DNA from 3 places in the Mesorhizobium sp. M0136 genome. Region 1 is predicted to be linked to each of the others. Evidence: predicted binding sites of a transcription regulator. Region 1 holds the regulator's gene; each other region holds the start of a gene.
The links. Region 1 encodes LexA, which represses DNA repair genes until DNA is damaged. Its sites were predicted from a motif close to TGTTCNNNNTGTGTTCNG; they were not measured.
Positions count from the first base shown of each region.

Region 2: dinB (DNA polymerase IV) is a predicted target of LexA. The motif match lies at 1,452-1,469, and genes of this name have one in related genera.
Region 3: NKJ35_RS02235 (ATP-dependent helicase) is a predicted target of LexA. The motif match lies at 4,270-4,287, and genes of this name have one in related genera.

Region 1 is NZ_JAMYTP010000004.1:130,513-137,307, reverse strand. It holds gene moaC (cyclic pyranopterin monophosphate synthase MoaC) at 1-303, shown strand, start outside; gene NKJ35_RS06140 (molybdopterin molybdotransferase MoeA) at 303-1,508, shown strand; gene NKJ35_RS06135 (hormone-sensitive lipase) at 1,516-2,346, opposite strand; gene kynU (kynureninase) at 2,444-3,691, opposite strand; gene lexA (transcriptional repressor LexA) at 4,140-4,874, shown strand; partial or broken gene NKJ35_RS06120 (ComEC/Rec2 family competence protein) at 4,868-6,795, opposite strand, start outside.
Region 2 is NZ_JAMYTP010000020.1:237-7,031, forward strand. It holds gene NKJ35_RS22445 (hypothetical protein) at 29-325, opposite strand; gene NKJ35_RS22450 (hypothetical protein) at 516-878, shown strand; gene NKJ35_RS22455 (GNAT family N-acetyltransferase) at 950-1,408, shown strand; gene dinB (DNA polymerase IV) at 1,522-2,763, shown strand; gene NKJ35_RS22465 (FAD-dependent oxidoreductase) at 2,790-4,310, opposite strand; gene NKJ35_RS22470 (sulfite oxidase) at 4,966-6,123, shown strand; gene NKJ35_RS22475 (hypothetical protein) at 6,193-6,432, opposite strand; gene NKJ35_RS22480 (sigma-70 family RNA polymerase sigma factor) at 6,464-6,795, opposite strand, start outside.
Region 3 is NZ_JAMYTP010000002.1:73,030-79,824, reverse strand. It holds gene NKJ35_RS02245 (ATP-binding cassette domain-containing protein) at 1-407, shown strand, start outside; gene NKJ35_RS02240 (ABC transporter permease) at 404-1,453, shown strand; gene NKJ35_RS02235 (ATP-dependent helicase) at 1,463-4,228, opposite strand; gene NKJ35_RS02230 (glucose/quinate/shikimate family membrane-bound PQQ-dependent dehydrogenase) at 4,482-6,794, shown strand.

The sequences.
Region 1 (6,795 bases):
GCCAAGAAGACGCATGAGCTGATCCCGCTTTGCCATCCGCTGCTGCTGACTAGGATATCTGTCGATATCGAGCCGGACGTCGCACTGCCCGGCCTGAAGGTGACGGCATTGACCCGCGTCACTGGCAAGACCGGCGTTGAAATGGAGGCCTTGAGTGCCGTCTCGGTCGCTTGCCTGACCATCTACGACATGGCCAAGGCGGTCGACCGCGCCATGGTCATCTCCGGCATCAGGCTGGTTGAAAAGACCGGCGGTAAATCCGGCGACTACAAGATCACCGGGGCCACCGAGGCAGGCCGCTAATGGCGCTGGTCCCAGTTGCCGAGGCGCTCGAGCGCCTGCTGGACGGAGCAGTTGCGCTGCCGGGCGAACGTGTCGCGCTGCTGGATGCCGCCGACCGCGTGCTGGCGGAGCCGGTTGTGGCGCTCCGCACCCAGCCGCCGTTCAACGCCTCCGCCATGGACGGCTATGCCGTGCGGGCGGCTGACATCGCGTCCCTACCCGCAAGGCTTTCGGTGATCGGCATAGCGCCGGCCGGACGCGGCTTTGCCGGAACGGTGCAGCAGCGGCAGGCCGTGCGCATCTTTACCGGCGCGCCGCTTCCCGAAGGCACCGACACTATCGTCATCCAGGAGAACGTCCGCGACCTCGGCGGCGGCAGCGTCGAAGTGACAGAGCCGACGGTGCAGGGGCGCAACATCCGCCGCCTTGGGCTCGATTTCGCCAAGGGCGATGTCCTGCTGCCCAAAGGCCGCCTGCTCGATTCGGCCGCCTTGTCGCTGGCGGCATCGGCCAATCACCCCGAGGTCGGCGTGGTCAAACGGCCGCTGGTCGCCATCATCGCCACCGGCGACGAATTGCTGCCGCCGGGCAGCGAGCTTGGCCCCGACCAGATCATCTCCTCTAACGCCTATGGTGTCGCTGCCGCCGCACAGTCGGTCGGTGCGCGGGCGCTCGACCTCGGTATCGCGCCGGACCGCAGGGAGGCGATCGCGGCATTGGTTGAAAAGGCCGTGAAGGCTGGCGCGAACGTCATCGTCACGCTGGGCGGTGCCTCGGTCGGCGACCACGACTTCGTCCATGACGTGCTGATCGGGCAAGGCATGACGCTCGATTTCTGGAAGATCGCCATGCGACCGGGCAAGCCGCTGATGTTCGGGCGGCTGGGCGACATTCGCTGCATCGGCCTGCCCGGCAACCCCGTGGCGAGCCTGGTCTGCGCTCAGCTCTTCCTGAAGCCGCTGCTGGCGCGGCTCGGCGGCCGCGCCTTTCAGCAGGATATCCGTCGGGCACGGCTCGGTGCTGCCATGCCGGCCAACGATCTCAGGCAAGATTATGTGCGGGCTGTTGTCACAGACGACGCTGGTGCGCTCGTGGCGACGCCGTTCGGCATCCAGGACTCCTCGATGCTGAAAATGCTGGCCGATGCCAACGGGCTGATCGTCCGCGCGCCGTTCGCGCCTGCTGCGGCGGCGGGCTCCCCCTGCGACGTGCTGATGCTACGCTGAACCTGCCTCACTCCGAGATCAAGGTCCGGGTCAGCGGATGGTCTGGATCGGCCAAACCGTCGATGATGTTGAAATGATGCCGGTCGGGCTCGACTACGGAGCTGGTCGCGGCACCCAGGCCGATCCAGATGTTGGCCAGCAACGCGCTCTGGCGCAGGAATTCGGCGCGCTCGCCGCCGCCGGCCCAGCAGGTCAGGCGGGCCTTTTCCATCGGGCGCAGCAGCACCGGACTTTCGGCCTGCGCCTCGGCCTCATCGATCGCCAGCGTCTCGTTCATGCCGGTGCGCATGATCGGGCGCAAATCATGCACCCCCGAGATCGACACCACGTGACGAACGCGCCGGACCACTTCGGGCGCCAGCGGCGTCGTCCTGGTAACCATCCGGCTAACAAGATGGCCGCCGGCCGAGTGCCCGGTCAGCATCAGCGGCCCTGCGACCATCGCCGCCGCCTTGCCTATCGCCGCGCCGACTTCCTTGACGATGCCGCCAATGCGTATCTGCGGACAGAGCGTGTAGGACGGCATGGCAACTGCATAGCCGCGATCAACAGCGCCCGCGGCAAGATGTGACCAGAAACTCTTGTCGAATGCCATCCAGTAGCCGCCATGGACGAACACCACGACCCCCTTCGGCTTGGTGGCCGGCAGGAAAAGATCGAGCCGGTTGCGCGGGTTATCGCCATAGGCCAGGTCGAGCCGCGCCCTGCCCTCGGTCGAAAGCGCCTCGCGGAAAACCTGCGCGGGCTCGACCCAGGCCGCCGGCCAGCGATCGCTGCCGGCTATGTTGGCGCCGTTGGCATAGGCGTTGTCCCAATCGGCAATGTGACGTTCGAACACCCTGCGCCCTCCCTGGCAATTATGGCCTTGCAACCTGGCCGCGAGCATCGCGCGGCGCGTCGTCGCCAGCCTCACGATTCCAGCTCTCGCATCGATCTCAAGTGACAGCCGCCTTGATGGCGAAGCGCGCATCCTTCCACGCACCGGTGCACAGGATGTCCTCAAGCACTTCGACGGCCTGCCAGACATCGGCATAGCCGACATAGAGCGGGGTGAAGCCGAAGCGCATGGTCGATGGCGCGCGAAAATCGCCGATCACACCACGTTCGATCAGCGCGCGCATGATCTGGTAGCCATGCTCATGCATGAATGAAATCTGGCTGCCGCGTTTTTCCCCGTCGCGCGTGCTTTCGAGCGTGAGACCGTAAGTGCCGCACTTTGCCTCGACAAGCTCGATGAACAGATCGGCCAGTGCGATGCTCTTCTTGCGCACCGCCGTCATGTCGACATCGTCCCAGATGTCGAGCGCGCCCTTCAGCGTGCGCATCGAGAGTATCGGCTGGGTGCTGCACAGAAACCGGCGGATGCCGGTGCCGGCCGCATAGCCTGGCTCGAAGGCGAAGGGCCGTGCATGGCCCCACCAGCCGGTGAGCGGCTGCTGGATGTCGGAAAGATGCCGCTCAGCCGCATAGATGAAGGCAGGCGCGCCCGGGCCGCCATTCAGATATTTGTAGGTGCAGCCAACGGCAAAATCGGCGTTGGCTTTGTCGAGCTCGACTGGCATCGCGCCAGCGGTGTGGCAGAGATCCCAGACGATCATCGCCCCGGCTTCCTGGGCCCTGCGCGTCAGAGCCGGCATGTCGCGCAGTTCGCCCGATTTGTAGTTGACGTGGTTGACCAGCACCACGGCGGTGCGATCGTCGATCAGCTCCTCGATGGTCGGCGCGTCGACCCCCGAGAGGCGCAGCAGCGCATCTTTTCGCGTCGAAACCACACCCTCAGCCATGTAGAGGTCTGTCGGAAAACTATCGCCCTCGGCGACGATGGCCTGCCGCTCCGGTCGCATGGCCATGGCCGCGTGCAGCAGCTTGTAGATGTTGACCGACGTCGTGTCGCAGACCACCGTCTGGCCGACCGCGGCACCGATCAGGCGCCCGAGCTGGTCGCCAAGTTCAAGCGGCATGTTGAACCAGCGGGCCGTGTTCCATGCGCGGATGAGATCATGCGACCATTCTTCGGTCGCGGCCTTGCGCAATTCATCGAAGGCGGCACGTGAAGCAGCTCCTAGCGAATTGCCGTCGAGATAGATCACTCCTTGCGGCAAGACAAAGCGGTCGCGCATCGCGCGCAGCGGATCCGCGGCATCCATCGCCTTTACGGCCACGAGATCGGGAATTCCCGTCATGATTTGCCTGCTCCCTCAAAAAATCCAACGCAACGCCGGACACGCATCAACTGTTCTTCCATTACCGGATAGCGCGTAGCAAGGCTCCACCGGCGAGAAGCAGCCTGACCAGGCGGTGGAAACCTGGAGTTAGCCCGAGGTTGGCGTTTTGAGTTCGTTTCGTTCACGGTGCATTGACCAAACCGCACAGTCGATACGGGTTCAATTCCGTGCCCTTTGCCGACCGACGGCCGATGCCAGTGCCGCCTTCAAGGAGGCCAGAACGGCGCAAACGAAAGCAGAATCAAGGGGATGAGGCTCGCGGCGGTGAAAATACGGTACGCCGGTAGGGGACGTCGTTTGTTTCCCGAGCCTTAACGCATTCATTAAACTTTAAACAGTTGCGGAACACAACTGGAACAGATAGTGTCTGTTCTGGGTTTGTTTTCTGATTCTGTTGGGGGTCGCTATGCTGACACGCAAACAACACGAACTGCTTATGTTCATCCACGAAAGGTTGAAGGAAAGCGGTATCCCACCTTCCTTCGACGAGATGAAGGAAGCGCTCGACCTGGCTTCCAAATCCGGAATCCACCGACTGATTACGGCGCTGGAGGAGCGCGGCTTCATTCGCCGTTTGCCCAACCGGGCCCGTGCGCTGGAGGTACTACGCCTGCCTGACTCGATCGCCCCCGGCCTCAATGCGGCACGCAAGTTCTCGCCGAGTGTCATCCAGGGCAGTCTTGGGCAAGGTGCCCCTCGGCAGGGCAAGCCCACATCGTCGCGCGTCCCTGCAGCCGGCAATGACGACGATGTCGTCGCCGCCGTTTCGATCCCGGTAATGGGCCGCATCGCCGCTGGTGTGCCGATCGATGCTATCCAGCACCAGACGCATTCGATTTCGGTGCCGCCGGATATGATCATGGGCGGCGAGCATTATGCGCTCGAGGTCAAAGGCGATTCGATGATCGAGGCTGGCATTTTCGACGGCGACACGGTGATCATCCGCAACGCCGATACGGCGAGCCCCGGTGAGATCGTGGTGGCCCTGGTCGACGAGGAGGAAGCGACGCTGAAGCGGTTCCGCCGCAAGGGCGCCTCGATCGCCCTGGAGGCCGCCAATCCGGCCTACGAGACGCGCATCTTCGGACCAGACAGGGTCAAGGTGCAGGGCAAGCTCGTTGGGCTGATCCGCCGCTACTGAGTTGCGCCCTTGGTGCTGGCTTTTGGATTGTCGGCCCTGCGGTATGGCGGCAGGCCGCGCGCCGCGCGTGAAAATTTCCGCTGCACGTGCCAGGGCCGGTATGATTTTTCGACGGCGAAGCGGATTTCGGCGCGTGTTGCCGCTTGTGGATCGAAATAGACGGCCGCACTTCCCGCGCGCGCCAGTTGCCGTTTGGTGACGACGAGGACCAGCCGGTCGTAGTAGCAGGGATTATGGGCGGTGGCGTCGTCGATGACGATCAAGCTGGCGAAGGCGCAGGCTGGCCGTGCGGTATCGCGGTCCTTGGCTTGCGCAATGCGCCGGATGGATGCCTGGCGAGGCAGAGACCGTCCGTGCAAATGAACGGCATGCCCGGCGGTAGGTCGGCCGGATCGGCAATGTCGAATTGCGGATCGTTCTTTCCAGGTGTTTCCGGCGCGACGATAGCCTCTGATGTGAGCGCGCGTTTCCAGTTGTCGATGGTGAACTCATTCGGGCGTGCCCGGTTGACCGCGAGCTCACCGCTGCCGATCGGCAGCGCGACCAGCCGTGCGTCCTCCGAGATCAATACGTCGGGTACGCGCGTCTGGGTTGTCGTTAGCAAGCCGGCGAGCGCAAAAGGAAGTGCCGCGAGCCGCAACCAGGTCGTCGCCATGCTGGCAATGACAAGGGCGATCGTCACCAAAAGGACGGATCTCAGCGAAATCAGCCCAACCGCATCGATTGGCGAGCGCTCGGAGATCCACCCGGACAGGGCGATCATCGCCGTCAGCCCCTTGCCCATCACGTAGAGGAAAGGCCCATCCGCGCCGAACGGCATCGCCAGCGCGCTGAGCACGGCAAAGGGCATGACGACCAGCGAGACGATAGGCATGATGGCCAGATTGGCGAACAGGCTGAGCGGCGCTACGCGCTGGAAATGCCATATGGCGAAAAGCGCCGTGGCGCTCCCTGCAATGATCGAGGTCATCGCCAGGCCGCCCATGCCCAGCAGGACCTTTCGCGTGGCCAAGCGTAGCGGCGACCGCCGGGGCGGCGGCGTGGTGGCCCTGCCGGCGCGGTAATCGGACCAGCCGGCATAGGCGCCGACAAGGGCCGCCGTCGCGGCGAAGGACATCTGGAAACTCGGACCGACCACCTCGTGCGGCGACACCACGATGACCGCGATTGCCGAGATCGCCAGATTGCGCATGGTGAGCGCGGCCCGGTCGAACAGCACGGCGATGAGCATCACCGCCAGCATGATGAAGCTGCGTTCGGCCGCCACCACAATGCCGGAAAAGACGAGGTACGCCGCAATCGAAAAAAGCGCGGCGGCTGCGGCATATTTCTTGACCGGCCGTCGCGATGAGAAGTCGGGAAACAGCGCAAAGGCGCCGCGCAGCAGCGCCATGATGGTGCCGGCGACCAACGCCATATGCAGCCCCGAGATGGAGATGATGTGGTAGATGCCTGTACGTCGCATCGCTTCGTTGATCTCCTCGGGAATGCCGGCGCGCACGCCAACGATCAGCGCAGCAGCAATCTCGCCCTCGGCGCCGCCGATGCGGCTGCGGATATGGTCGGCGATGGATTCGCGCGCGTCTTCGATCGCGGAAGAAAGCCGCGCGGCAAGCGGCATGCTGCCCGAAGCCACGACTTTCGGATTGCCGAGAAAGAAGCCGCTGCCGCCGATGCCGGCGAAATAGCTGTCGAAGGAGAAATCATAGCTGTCGGGCCGCACCGGGCCGGTCGGCGGCAGCAACCGCACATAGCCGGCGATCTCGGAACCAGCGGCCAGCTCAGCCGGTATCTTCATCGCCGAAATGCGGACCCGTTCCGGCATGTAGCGCAGCGTCGGCCTGGCGGTTGAGATCACATCGATCGTCAGCCTGATGCGGCCGCTAGCCATGGGTTCGTACGATACGACGCGACCCGTCAG
Region 2 (6,795 bases), on a different contig from region 1:
CCCACAAGGGGAGAAGGAAGTTCCCCCCTCAAGCCCGCCTCGACTGCTCCGGCTCTCGACCGTTGAGCAGGCGCGCCTCGGCGCGCACCCGTTGCCGGTCGTCGATGAAGGCGGCCTGGATCGAAACGGCGGCGCCCGGCAGGCCATCGGCACGGCAGGCCTTGCAGATGAGGCGCCCCGAAAGCGCTGATAGCGGCGTCTCCGGCCTCACCCCATGCCGCTTGAGCTCGGCCGGCTTCCACCACCTGTTGCGGCCGCAATCGATGCACTCGACGGCAATCGAGACGACATCGGCGATCGTCGCTTCCTTGCCCGCCAATGCCATGGCCACCCCCATCGTTGTTCCTGCTTTGTTCACATCATTATCGGTTTTTGGAGCGGAGTCGAGTCGGTTCCGCTTACATCAACGTGAAAGTTTCACTTGTTCAATTATTTGAGTTATGCTTATATCTGGCTGCGGGCTGGAATCGGCGCGAGCCACAGAACCGCGGCCGGCCGGCAGCAAGGGAGCGACGATGAACCCAGCCCAGTTCGCCCATGCCTGCGGCTATAGCGGCGACAGCCCGGCCATGCTTGCCGCTTTCGCGGCCATCCGCCAGGACGGCATCCGCAAGGCACGCCAGGGTCATCGCCAGCGCAAGGCGGCGATTGACCAGATGAAGCCGAGCCGCGCTCTGTTCCTGGCGGCGATCCGTCCGGCGCAGCCAGCCGAGGAGGCACTCGAGGACGCCGCCCGCTTCCTGTCGATGTTCCGCAACATGCCGCGCTGGCGGCAGGAAAGGCGCGCCGCCGACCTCGCCCGCGCCAGGCAACAGCGCCTCTTCGCCCGCTTCTTCCGCCGCTACGGCCACCGCCTCTGGGCGTTTGAGACCGCCTGAAGGCGCGGACCTCCCTTGCGGGTCAAAACGGATATTGCGATCGCCGACGTCGCACCGTATGTCTTCGCGCGATGAGCGAGATCGAATTCCGTCGCGCGCAGGCGCCCGACCTGCCGGCGATCGTTGCAATGCTTGCCGACGATGTGCTCGGCGCAGACCGGGAAGACCCATCCACGCCGCTTGCGCCATCCTATCTCGATGCCTTCAGCGCAATCGATGCCGACCCCAACCAGTTGCTGGCCGTGGCTGTCGAGGCCGGGCAAGTGGTCGGGACCCTGCAACTCACCTTCCTTCCGGGTATCTCCAGGAAGGGTGCCTGGCGCGGCCAGATCGAAGGCGTTCGCGTCGCCCGGCAATGGCGCTCGCGCGGCGTCGGCAAGCTGATGGTCGAATGGGCGATTGAAACGTGCCGTTCGCGCAATTGCAGCTTCGTCCAACTCACCACAGACAAAGGTCGACGGGAAGCGCACGATTTTTACGAGCGCCTCGGTTTCACCGCCAGTCATCTCGGCTACAAGATGGCGCTGTAGGTTGCGGCGGCAGCCTCCACGCTGCTTGACAATTCGCCCGCAATGTTCTCTTTATGTTCCTATCATAACGCGAGACAATGCGGCCTTCGAGCGGCCGCAGGCGAACGGGCCGGATGGAAGCCAACATCCTCCACGCGGATCTGGATGCCTTCTATGCCTCGGTCGAACAATTGCTCGACCCGGCCTTGCGCGGCAAGCCGATTGCCGTCGGCGGCGGGGTAGTGCTTGCCGCATCCTATGAGGCCAAGGCGTTCGGCGTGCGCGGCGGCATGCCGGGACGGCGGGCGCGGGAACTCTGCCCGCAACTCATTTTCGTCGGCGGCCATTTCAAGGACTATCAGCGGCTGGGCGATGCGGCAATCAAGGTGCTCGGCGACTTCACGCCGGTGGTCGAGCGGATTTCGATCGACGAGGCCTTTGCCGACGTGGCCGGCTGCACCCACCTGTTCGGCTCGCCGGCCGAGATCGCCGGCAAGATACGCCGCCGCGTGCGGGCTGAGCTCGGCTTGCCGATCTCGGTCGGCGTGGCCCGCACCAAGCATCTGGCCAAGATCGCCTCACAGGTCGCAAAGCCGGACGGGCTGGTGGTGGTCGATCCGCGCCACGAGCTGGAGTTCCTGCACCACCTGCCGGTCGAGCTGATGTGGGGTGTCGGCCCGGTCACTAGGGAGCGGCTGGCCGGTATCGGCGTCAACACCATCGGCGAGTTGGCGAAGACCAACAGTGGTGCGCTGGAGCGCCTGCTCGGGCCGGCGGCGGGAGAGAAACTGAACGCGCTGGCGTGGAACCGCGATCCGCGCAAGCTTGAGACGCAGCGCCGGGCGCGCTCGGCCGGCGCGCAATCGGCGCTCGGCCGCAAACCGGCCGACGAGCAGGTCTTCGTCCCCGCTTTGCTGCATCTGGCCGACAGGGTCGCCACCAGGTTGCGTGCGAAATCCCGGCCTGGCCGCACGGTGACGGTTCGTGTCCGCTTTGCCGATTTGCGCTCGGTGACGCGCTCGGTCACGCTCGACCAGCCGATTTCGGCAACCGCCATGCTGGCCGAAATCGCCGAGGCGCTGGTGCGCAAGGTGCTCATCGACCATCCGCACGAAAAGACAATCTCGCTGCTGGCGATCGCCGTATCGCATCTGGAGCAGCATGCCGGCCTGCAACTGGAACTGCCGCTCGGGCTCGACGACGACCGCCGCCGCCTCGGCACCCGGAAGGGCGCGGCGCGCTGGACCGCGGATCGCGCCATCGACAAGATCCGCGACCGATTCGGCTGGGAGGCGGTCGGCTACGCCTCGGTCGCGCTCGGACTACAGCGGTCGGTTCCCGACGCATTTCGGGAGCTGGCCGAGAAGGAATTGTGAGTTGCGCGGCGGGGGCGAAAAAAGAATTATCCGACAGGAGCCAGGGGCGATACGGCCGGCCCGTTCAAAGCCGTGCCGTCGACGGCAAAATGCGAGCCGTGGCAGGGGCAGTCCCAGCAGCGTTCCAATGAGTTCCAATGAACGTGGCAGCCGACATGGGTGCATGCGGCCGAGCGTTTGTGGAGCGTGCCGTCCTCATCGCGAAAAGCCGCGACTTTGGTAAGCCCTTCGCGCACGATAGCGCCCTCTCCCGGCCGCAGCTTATCGGCGGAATCGATTTCGCCAGGCGCGACATACTCGGCAAAACTCCTGATCGCTGTCGCATTCTCCGCCAAATAGTCGCCGATCGCCCGTACCGTCTTGCGGGAGGGTTCGTAAAGTTCCCGCCAAGGGCTTTCCCCCTTCAGGATCAGGTCGGAAACCAATTGGCCGGCAACAACCCCATGGGTGATGCCCTGACCGGAATCGCCGGTGACCACGAAGACATGCCGGTTGCCGGGATTGCGGCCGATGAACCCGGCATAGTCGACGGTCTCCATCACCTGCCCGGACCATCGATTGGTTTCCGCGCCGATATCGGGCACCAATTTTTTGATCCAGTCCGCCAGGGCCGCGAAGCGGTTGTCGGCATCGTCGGCCTGCCCTGTCTTGTGGTCCTCACCACCGACGATCAGAAAGTCGGTTTTGCCTTCACCAGGCTGCAGGCGAACGTAGTGATAGGGATCCAGCGTGTCCCAATAGAGTGCATCCGGCAAAACGTCGCGCGCGATCTCGAACGACATCGCGTAGGTCCGATACGGCGCTTGCTTGGTGTGGAGCGCGACCCGATCGTTGATCGGCGAATTAGTGGCGACAACGGCCGATCTGGCAGACACGGTAAAGCCCGAGACCGTGCTTACGCGGACGCCGCCGTCGGTCTCCGCGACCTTGTCGACGATGGTCTGCGCATAAAGCATGCCGCCGCGCGCGCGAATGCCCGCAGCCAGCCCGCGGAGATATTCGAGGGGGTGAAATGTCGCCTGATTGGCGTAGCGAAGGACGGGCGTATCCGAAAAGCCTGCAAACGACACGCCTGCGGTTTTCTCGACGTCGACACCAATCTTCAGAGCGGCGCCCAGTTCGCGCTCGATGACGGATTCCCTTCTGCCTGACGCCGGAAACAGAAAGCCGTCGAGGCGGCGGAAATCACACGCGATACCCTCTGCTTCCTGGATCGATTGGACACGGTCGATAGCCGCCGACTGGCTTTGGTAGTAAATCCGCGCCAGTTCCTCGCCGCGCAATTTGATCAGTTCCGAAAAATAGTCGTCGCAGATCGACGACAGATGCGCGGTGGTGCGTGCCGTCATGCCGCTTCCGATCCGGCCGCGATCGAGCACCGCCACCTTTTGCCCGGCGAGGGCCAGTTCGTAGGCGACCGACAGTCCGGCAATGCCAGATCCGACGACCATGACATCGACCTGTTCACTCCGCTCGAGCGGAACCGCCTCAGGCGCGACTTCGGTTGCCGCCCAAAGCGATACAGTCCTTTCATCGCTGACATTCATGGCGGAACTTCCAGACGTGATAGCCGGTAAACGGACGCGAGGGTTCAAAGTTCCTCGACGCCTGAATGCCTGCGTAAGCTTGACGTCACCGCCGGTCCGCCCCGACGCGTTGTGAGCCGGCCTGGCTGGGGCGGTGCGATGCACTTTGCGTCAGGAGGTATCGTTTCCTGCAAATGCGAGATTCGAAGCAGCCCTGGTCGTCAGACCACAAGCGTTGCACCGCCCCAAGCGATCAGGGCGGTGCCGGCCGCACGGCCAACCCACCGGCCGGCAGGAAACACCGGTTCGACGAGAACCAGGAAACACCGGTTCGACGAGAACCCACGAAGGTCCCGAAATGACCCAGAAGCGGGCGTTCGGCAGCGATCCGAGCAGCAACGATTTGGCAGGACCGAAAATCGGCATGGAATGTCTCAATCATCATCATGTCCCGTCCAAGTTGTGGACACTTCCTTCTCAAAGGCGCACTCTTGGCATGCGAAACGCGAGCCAGAGTTTCGTCCAACGCTTCACATGCCTGACTTGCGTCGGTGATCGTCTGAGCTATCCGGATATTTCCGGGTTGGCAGACCTCACATTGTGTCGCCTATCCGTGATCAGGCTACGGCCGAAGGCACGTTGCAGCCCGTTCCGGATCAACTGGGAGGTAAACAACATGCCTGATTTTCAGCGCAGAGAACTTCTTGTTCAAGGAAGCGCGGCTCTTGCCGCAATTGCTGCTCTCTATACCTCGCGTCGGGCTTACGCTTTTCCAACACGGCCGAGCGAGGAGGTTATTCCATGGCTGGATCAGCCGACCGAAAATCCCGATCCGGTAGGTATCCAGAAGCAGCTTGTCTGGGAGGATTTGGATAGCTGGATAACGCCAAACGACAAGTTCTTCAGCATCTCGCATTTCAACCGACCAACGATCGACGAGAAGACATGGTCGATGGAGATCGGAGGCCTGGTCAAGAAGCCCTTAAAATTGACGCTCGCCGACATCAGGGCACGACCGCGGCAGGAGGTCGTTTTCACAGTGGAATGCTCGGGCAACCACGGGTTTCCCTTTTTCACCGGCGGCATCGGCAATGCCCGCTGGGCTGGGACGCCGCTCGCCCCGATCCTCGAGGAAGCCGGCGTTCTGGAGAAGGGCATCGAGGTCGTCTTTTTCGGTACTGACAAAGGCGAGGTCGCAATACGCGACGTCAAGATGCAGCAGAACTTCGCTCGCAGCATGTCGCTCGCCGACGCGATGAACCCCGATAATCTCCTCTGCTATGAAATGAATGGAGCCGTCTTGCCGGCGCCCAATGGCTTCCCGGTACGGCTCATTGCGCCAGGCTGGTACGGGATCGCCAACGTCAAGTGGCTAAAGCGCATCGAGGTTCGCGATACGCGGTTCATGAGCCTTCTGATGGCCCGTGACTATGTGACCATCCGGGAGGAGGACCACAACGGCGAGACCGTATGGGCCGAGACGTCAGTCGGGCGAGCGCTGATAAAGTCCGCGCCTGCGAAGGTTACCCGGAAAGACTCAGATTACCGCATCGTTGGCGCAGCCTGGGGGGCGCCGATCGACCGGGTCGAAGTGCAAATCGACCAGGGGCCTTGGGCACCAGCGACCATTGACCACAGTGAGGAGGCAGAACACGCCTGGAAAATTTGGTCCCTGGCTTGGGCAAATCCCTCTCCTGGAGAACACACGGTGACCTCGCGCGCGGTCAGCACCACGGGACAAATTCAACCGGCGATGGACGATCCCTTGATTGCCAAGAAACACACATACTGGGAGAGCAATGGCCAGGTGACGCGCCGCGTGCGTATCGGCTAGAGCATTTTGCAGCCAAATGGAATCATTTTGCGTCCGCATAAATGCGGCAAAACAAATAGTTAGAGCGGGCTACCGGTTCCAGGAGAGCCGGAACCGCTCTAAGAACTTGCTGCCATGTGGCAATTGCGTTTGGGTCAACCAGGAAGAGGCTGCCTGATCCGAAAGCTGGCGCCGCTCTATATCGAGCATGACGGCTGTGGGCCGTAGATCCTCTTCGCGACGATACCGCTCCCCGAAATCGGACGCGGACCCCTTCAGCTTGGTGGCCGAGGCGATGGCAGACTTGTTCGGTGGCGCAACCTTGGCCACGTCGCCTCCGCGCGCCATCTCGGCAAGCCCCTCACCGCTCTATCGTACTGATCTCCGCATCGGGCAAGCACCAGGGTGCGTAGCGGAAATCGCGGATCTGGACGACCTGCTCGTCTCGCCATTCGACCAGCATGAAGCCGCGCACGGCGCCGTCCGGGTCCCCAGGGTTGCGGATGAGAATCGCCGGCCGGCCGTCGACAAAGCCCAGCGACAGCGCCCAATCGGTCGCGCGGTCGTAATTGCCGAAATAAGTCGACACTTCGGCCTTGCCGCGCAGGCGGACGCGGTTGACGACATCGAGCCGGACGTCCTCGGCGATCAGAGCCCTGACCGCGTCGAAGTCGCGCGCGTTGAACAGGTCGA
Region 3 (6,795 bases), on a different contig from region 1:
GCTTCACCTCGAAAGTGTTCACGCCACAGTCGATCGTCGGCCAGCTCTCGGGCGGCGAACGCCAGGGCGTGGCGATCGCGCGGGCCATCTATAAGAAGGCGGAGCTGATAGTCCTCGACGAACCGACGACCGCGCTATCGCTGACCGAGACCGCCAAGGTCTTCCACTTCGTGCGCCAGGTGCGGGCGAGCGGACGCTCGATCCTGTTCATCGGCCACAATATTCACCACGTCTTCGACATCGCCGACCGGTTCGTGGTGCTCGACCGCGGCAAGGTCGCGCTCACCGCCGACCGCAGCGAGGTCAAGTCGGCCGAAGACCTGATCAACTTCATGGAAGACGTCGCCCACCCCAGCGGATTGCCGGGGTTGCACGACGTGGCCGATGCGGGGAGGGCGGCACGATGAGCAAGACCATGGAACCCGATCTGCAGAGCCCCCTCGGCGGCACGCATGGCGAAACCGCGGGGAAAGAGTGGCGACACCCGTCCGACAATTGGCTGCGCGGGTTCATCCTCGACAACCGCGCCGCACTCGGCACGTTGGCCGTGTTCATCGTTATGATGGCGGTATTCATGATCGCCAATCCGACGGTCTTCACCACCTGGTATCTTTACAGTTCCGTGCTGACCACGCTGCCGGTGGCCTTGTTCGTAGTTGTGCCGCTGGTCTTCGTCGTCACCTGCGGCGAGATCGACCTGTCGTTTCCGGCGACGATGGGCTTTGCCTCATGGGTGTTCGCGCTGGTCGTGCAGGCCGGCTACGACCCGTTCCTCGGCATCGCCGCCGCAATCGTCACCGGCATGCTGCTCGGCTTCCTGGTCGGCTCCCTGGTCGTCTATGGCGGGTTGTCGTCGCTGATCGCCACGCTCGGCATGAATTTCCTGCTGCGCGGCCTGATCCAGATCATCAACGAGGGCAGGTCGACGGCACTGACCGGCCTTGCCGACAGCTGGGCCTACAAGATCTTCTCCAGCCAGCTTTATGGCATTCCGGTGCAGATCTTCTGGGCCATCGCCTTCGTCGTGCTGTCGGCGCTGCTCTACAACCGCCATCGCTTCGGCGCGCAGGTCAAGGTGGTCGGCGACAATCCCGACAGCGCCCAGCAGATGGGCATCGACGTCAAGCGTGTGCGGGTAAAAGTGTTCGTCTTCGTCGGCATCGGCGCTGCGATCGCCGGCACGTTTTCGGTAATGATCAACTTCACCTGGTGGCCGACGGCCGGCGACGGCTACCTGCTGCCGGTGCTGGCATCGGTGTTCGTCGGCGGCACGCCGACCTGGGGCGGCATCGGCACGGTGGTCGGCGGCGCGATCGGCGCGGTCACGGTCTCGTTCATCCAGACCGGCGTCGTCGCGGCGGGACTGAGCGGCTTCTACGTCCAGTTCTTCAACGGGCTGATCATCATCCTGTCGCTGCTCGGCCATAAGTGGAACCAGGCGCGGTATCGGTGACCGGCGGCCTCACACTCCCGTGACAAACCCGTCCAGCACGCGTTTCTGGCCGGCTTTGTCGAAGTCGATGGTCAGCTTGTTGCCTTCGATGGCCGAGATGTTGCCGTTGCCGAATTTCTGGTGGAAGACGCGGTCGCCGACGTTGAAGGGGGACGGCGTGTCGGCGACGGATTTGGCGACCAGTTCGCCGTCGATTGTCCGGCCCTTGACCGAGGTGCGGCCGGCGCCGTAGCCGGAGTCGGTTTCGCCATAGCCGATGCGCTCGACCTGGTGGCCGGAGCGCGTGCCCCAATTGCGGTCGGTGGCTTCGGTGCGGTTGGCCTGAGCACGCTGCCAGCCCGGCGTCGCATAGGTGCTGGAGAAAGCGCCGGATTTCTCGGCGCCGTTATTGCCGCCGATGTTGTCGAAGCGCGATGCTCCATAGGGGTTCTGCCTGCCCGCCCCTTGGCCGCCACGACCGGAGGCGAACGAGCCGCCACCATAGGCATTGCCGTAGCCGCCATAGGAGTTGCCGCTCTCGGAAGCTTCGATATGGGCTTCCGGCAGTTCTTCGAGGAAGCGCGACGGGATGGTCGACTGCCAGAGGCCGTGGATGCGGCGGTTGGAGACGAACCAGATGTGCAGATTCTTCTTGGCGCGGGTCAGGCCGACATAGGCGAGCCGGCGTTCCTCCTCCAGCCCGGAGCGGCCACCCTCGTCGAGGGAACGCTGATGCGGGAACAGGCCTTCCTCCCAGCCGGGCAGGAACACGGTTTCAAATTCGAGGCCCTTGGCCGAATGCAGCGTCATGATGTTGACGGCATCGAGCTCGGCGTTCTGCTCGGCGTCCATCACCAAGGCGACATGTTCGAGGAAGGAGCGCAGCGATTCATACTCCTCCATGGAGCGGATCAGTTCTTTTAAATTCTCGAGCCGACCGGGCGCTTCAACCGAGCGGTCGTTCTTCCACATGTCGGTGTAGCCGCTCTCCTCCAGAATGGTCTCGGCGAGCTCGGTGTGCGGCGTGGTTTCCAGCGCCTTCTGCCAGCGTTCGAAATTGGCCGATACTTCGCGCAGTGCCGCGCGAGGCTTCGGCTTCAGCTCGTCGCTCTCGGCGAGTTTTGCCGCTGCCTCCAGCATCGGGATGCGCAGCGCGCGTGCGGTATCATGGATCTGGCGGATGGTGGCCTCGCCCAAGCCGCGCTTCGGCACGTTGACGATGCGCTCGAAAGCGAGGTCGTCGGCGCCTTGCGCGACGACGCGGAAGAAGGCCAGCGCATCGCGGATCTCGAGCCGCTCATAAAAGCGCGGGCCGCCGATGACGCGGTAATTGAGGCCGAGCGTGACGAAGCGGTCCTCGAATTCGCGCATCTGGAAGGAGGCGCGGACGAGAATCGCCATGTCGTTCAAGTTGTGCCTCTGGCGCTGGTAGGCCTCGATCGTCTCGCCGACGGCGCGGGCCTCCTCCTCGGAATCCCAGGCGGCGTGGACATGCACCTTCTCGTCGTCCTCGGCGATCTTTTCGGTGAACAGCGTCTTGCCGAAACGGCCCTCATTGTGGGCGATGAGGTGGGAGGCGGTGCCGAGGATGTGCGCGGTCGAGCGGTAGTTGCGCTCCAGCCTGATGATGGTGGCGCCAGGAAAATCCTTGTCGAAGCGCAGGATGTTGTCGACCTCGGCGCCGCGCCAGCCATAGATCGACTGGTCGTCGTCGCCTACGCAGCAGATATTAACTTTGCTATCGCTCACGGGCTGTTCCGCGCCTGCCGGCGCGGGCCCTCCGCGTGGGCCTCGCGAAGGCTCGGACGGACGGTCGTCCTTGCGGCCTTCGGCCGGAATTCCCGATTCATCCTTCGAAGCTGCCGGTCTATAGCTACCCGCCTCCGTTCTATCCGGAACTCCGGAAAGACTTGGAACGCGACCACCCGGCGAGCCACTTCGTGGTGGTTGCGGCCCGGCCGGCCGCTGCGCCAGCAGCCGCAGCCACATGTATTGCGCGGTGTTGGTGTCCTGATATTCGTCAACGAGGATGTAGCGGAAGCGCTTGTGGTATTCCTTCAGCACGTCCGGATTGGCGCGGAAGATGCGGATCGGGTGGCATAGGAGATCGCCGAAGTCGCAAGCGTTCAGCGTTTGCAGCCGTTCCTGATAGGCCTTGTAGAGCTCGCGGCCCTTGCCGTTGGCGAAGGCACGGGCATCGCCCTCGGGGATGTCGGCGGGACCGAGGCCCTTGTTCTTCCAGCCGTCGATCATCTGAGCGAACTGCTTGGCCGGCCAGCGCTTGTCGTCCAGCGCTTCGGCCTGGATGAGCTGCTTGATCAGGCGCACCACGTCGTCGGTGTCGAGAATGGTGAAGTCGGATTTGAGCCCGGCCAGCTCGGCGTGTCGGCGCAGCAGTTTGACTCCGATCGAATGGAAGGTGCCGAGCCACGGCATGCCCTCGACATTGCCCTCGCCGATTAACAGGCCGATGCGCTGCTTCATCTCGCGCGCCGCCTTGTTGGTGAAGGTGACGGCGAGGATCTGCGAAGGGAAGGCTTTGCCGGTGGCAAGGATGTGGGCGATGCGGGTGGTGAGCACCCGCGTCTTGCCGGTCCCGGCGCCGGCCAGCACCAGCACCGGGCCTTCGGTGGTTTCCACCGCCAGCCGCTGCTCGGGGTTGAGGCCGTTGAGATAATCGGGCGCGTTGTTCTGGTTGCTGCGGGCAGCCATGGCGCGCGCGGCAATGCCCGACGGGGCCACAGGCCGCGCGTTCGGTTCGTCAAAAAAGGGCATGTCTTCCGAAAAGCCGGACATCTCTCCCCGAATGTAGTGATTCGGCAGCGAAAGGCCAGAAGCGTCTCCGTTTTGTTCTCTGTCCGGTCGGTAGACTCACAATCTGAATGGGTCTGCTAACCAAAACGCCGGGCTTGCGATGGGCCGGCGCCGTAAAACGCCGAGCTTGCTTGACAGGGGAGGCGGGCCGGAGAAAGTTGTGCTCGGGGCAGGAGCGCAATGCCGGGTTGCCCATGGACGCGTCGCGGAGCGCACCAGTCGAAGGAGCACCGTCTTGGCTGTGGTCATCACCTCCCTGATCCTTTTCCTCATCGGCCTGGCGCTTGGCGGCGGCGGCATCTGGCTCGTGACGCTGGGCGGCAGCTGGTATTACGTCATCGCCGGTCTAGCTTTCCTTGTCGCGGCCTGGCTGCTCTACAGGCGCAGATCCACGGCGCTGTGGCTCTACGCGGCGATCGTGCTCGGCACGCTCGCCTGGGCGGTCTGGGAGATCGGCTTCGACTGGTGGGAACTCGGTCCGCGCGGCGGCATCATCGTGCTTGTCGCGCTATGGCTGTTGACGCCATGGGCGCGGCGCGGGCTTACCGGTCCCGACGGACGCGCACCGCTTATCCTCGCCGTGCTGGCATCGCTTGCCGTCGCCGGCTATTCGATGACGGTCGATCCAAAGGATATTGCGGGTGAACTCAACACCGACAAGGTGACGCCGACGGCCGATCTCGGCGGCAACGTGCCGCCCGGCGAATGGCACTATTACGGCCGTACGCCCTATGGCCAGCGCTATTCGCCGCTCGACCAGATCACCCCGGAAAACGTCGCCAATCTGCAGCCGGCCTGGACCTATCAAACCGGCGACGTGAAAGGGCCCGACGACATCGGCGAGACGACCTATCAGGTGACGCCGCTGAAGATTGCCGACACGCTCTACATCTGCACGCCGCATAATTTCGCCATCGCCATCGATGCCGCAAGCGGCAAGGAGAAATGGCGCTTCGATCCACAGATCAAGCTCAACAAGGACCGCCAGCACCAGACCTGCCGCGGCGTGTCCTATTATGCCGACGCCAAGATCGCCGCCGGCCAGCCCTGCGCCACACGCATCTACCTGCCGACGTCCGACGCTCGGCTGATCGCCCTCGATGCGGTGAATGGCCAGGTCTGCCCCACATTTGCCGAGGGTGGCACGCTGAACCTGCTCGCCAACATGCCATATCCGAAGCCGGGCTATTATTATTCGACCTCGGCGCCGCTGATCGTCGCCAACAAGATCATCGTCGGTGGCGCGGTCAACGACAATTATTCGACGCAGGAGCCGTCCGGTGTCATCCGTGCCTACGATGCCGACACAGGCGCGCTGTTGTGGAACTGGGATTCCGGCAATCCGGACCAGACGACGCCGCTGCCGCCGGGCCAGACCTACACCAACAACTCGCCCAACATGTGGTCGACGGCAAGCGCCGACGAAAAGCTCGGCCTGCTTTATGTGCCGCTCGGCAACAAGACGCCGGACCAGCTCGGCGCCGGGCGCAGCGCCAATGACGAGAAATTCTCCTCGTCGATCACCGCGCTCGATCTCAACAGCGGACAGTTGCGCTGGGTACGGCAGACCGTGCATCACGACCTCTGGGACATGGACGTGCCGGCGCAGCCGACGCTGGTCGACATCACCACGGAAAATGGCGTGGTGCCGGCGCTGGTCGGGCCGACCAAGCAGGGCGACCTCTATGTGCTCGACCGGCGCAGCGGCGAGCCGATCGTTCCGGTCAAGGAAGTGCCAGCACCCGGCGGCGCGATCGAGGGCGACCATACCTCGCCGACGCAGCCGTTCTCGGACCTGAGCTTCAGTCCGAAACCGCTGACCGGCGCCGACATGTGGGGCATTACCATGTTCGACCAGCTGGCCTGCCGGATCGAGCTTCGGAAGTTGCGCTATGAGGGCCGCTATACCCCGCCATCGCTGCAGGGCTCGCTGATCTACCCCGGAAATTTCGGCACCTTCAACTGGGGCGGTGTGGCAGTCGATCCGGTCCGGCAGGTGATGTTCGGCATGCCGACATACCTGGCGTTCATCTCCAAACTGGTGCCGCGCGCCGACGTGCCGCCGCCCGGTGACACCAAGGGCAGCGAACAAGGCCTGAACCGCAATGAGGGTGCGCCTTACGCAGTGATATTGAAGCCGTTCCTGTCGCCGCTCGGCATTCCCTGCCAGGCGCCGCCCTGGGGCTATGTGGCGGGTGCCGACCTTCGGACCGGCAAGATCGTCTACAAGCATCGCAACGGCACCGTCTACGACATGACGCCGCTGCCGCTGCCGTTCAAGGTCGGCGTGCCCGGCATTGGCGGGCCGATGATCACTGCCGGCGGCGTCGCCTTCCTTGGTGCGGCGGTCGACGACTATGTGCGCGCCTATGACCTGACGACCGGCAAACAGCTCTGGCAGGCGCGACTGCCTGCCGGCGGGCAGTCGACACCCATGACCTACACGGTAGCCGACGGACGCCAGTTCGTCGTCATCGTTGCCGGCGGCCACGGCTCGGTCGGCACCAAGCCGGGCGATTATGTGATGGCCTATACGCTGCCGAAATAGA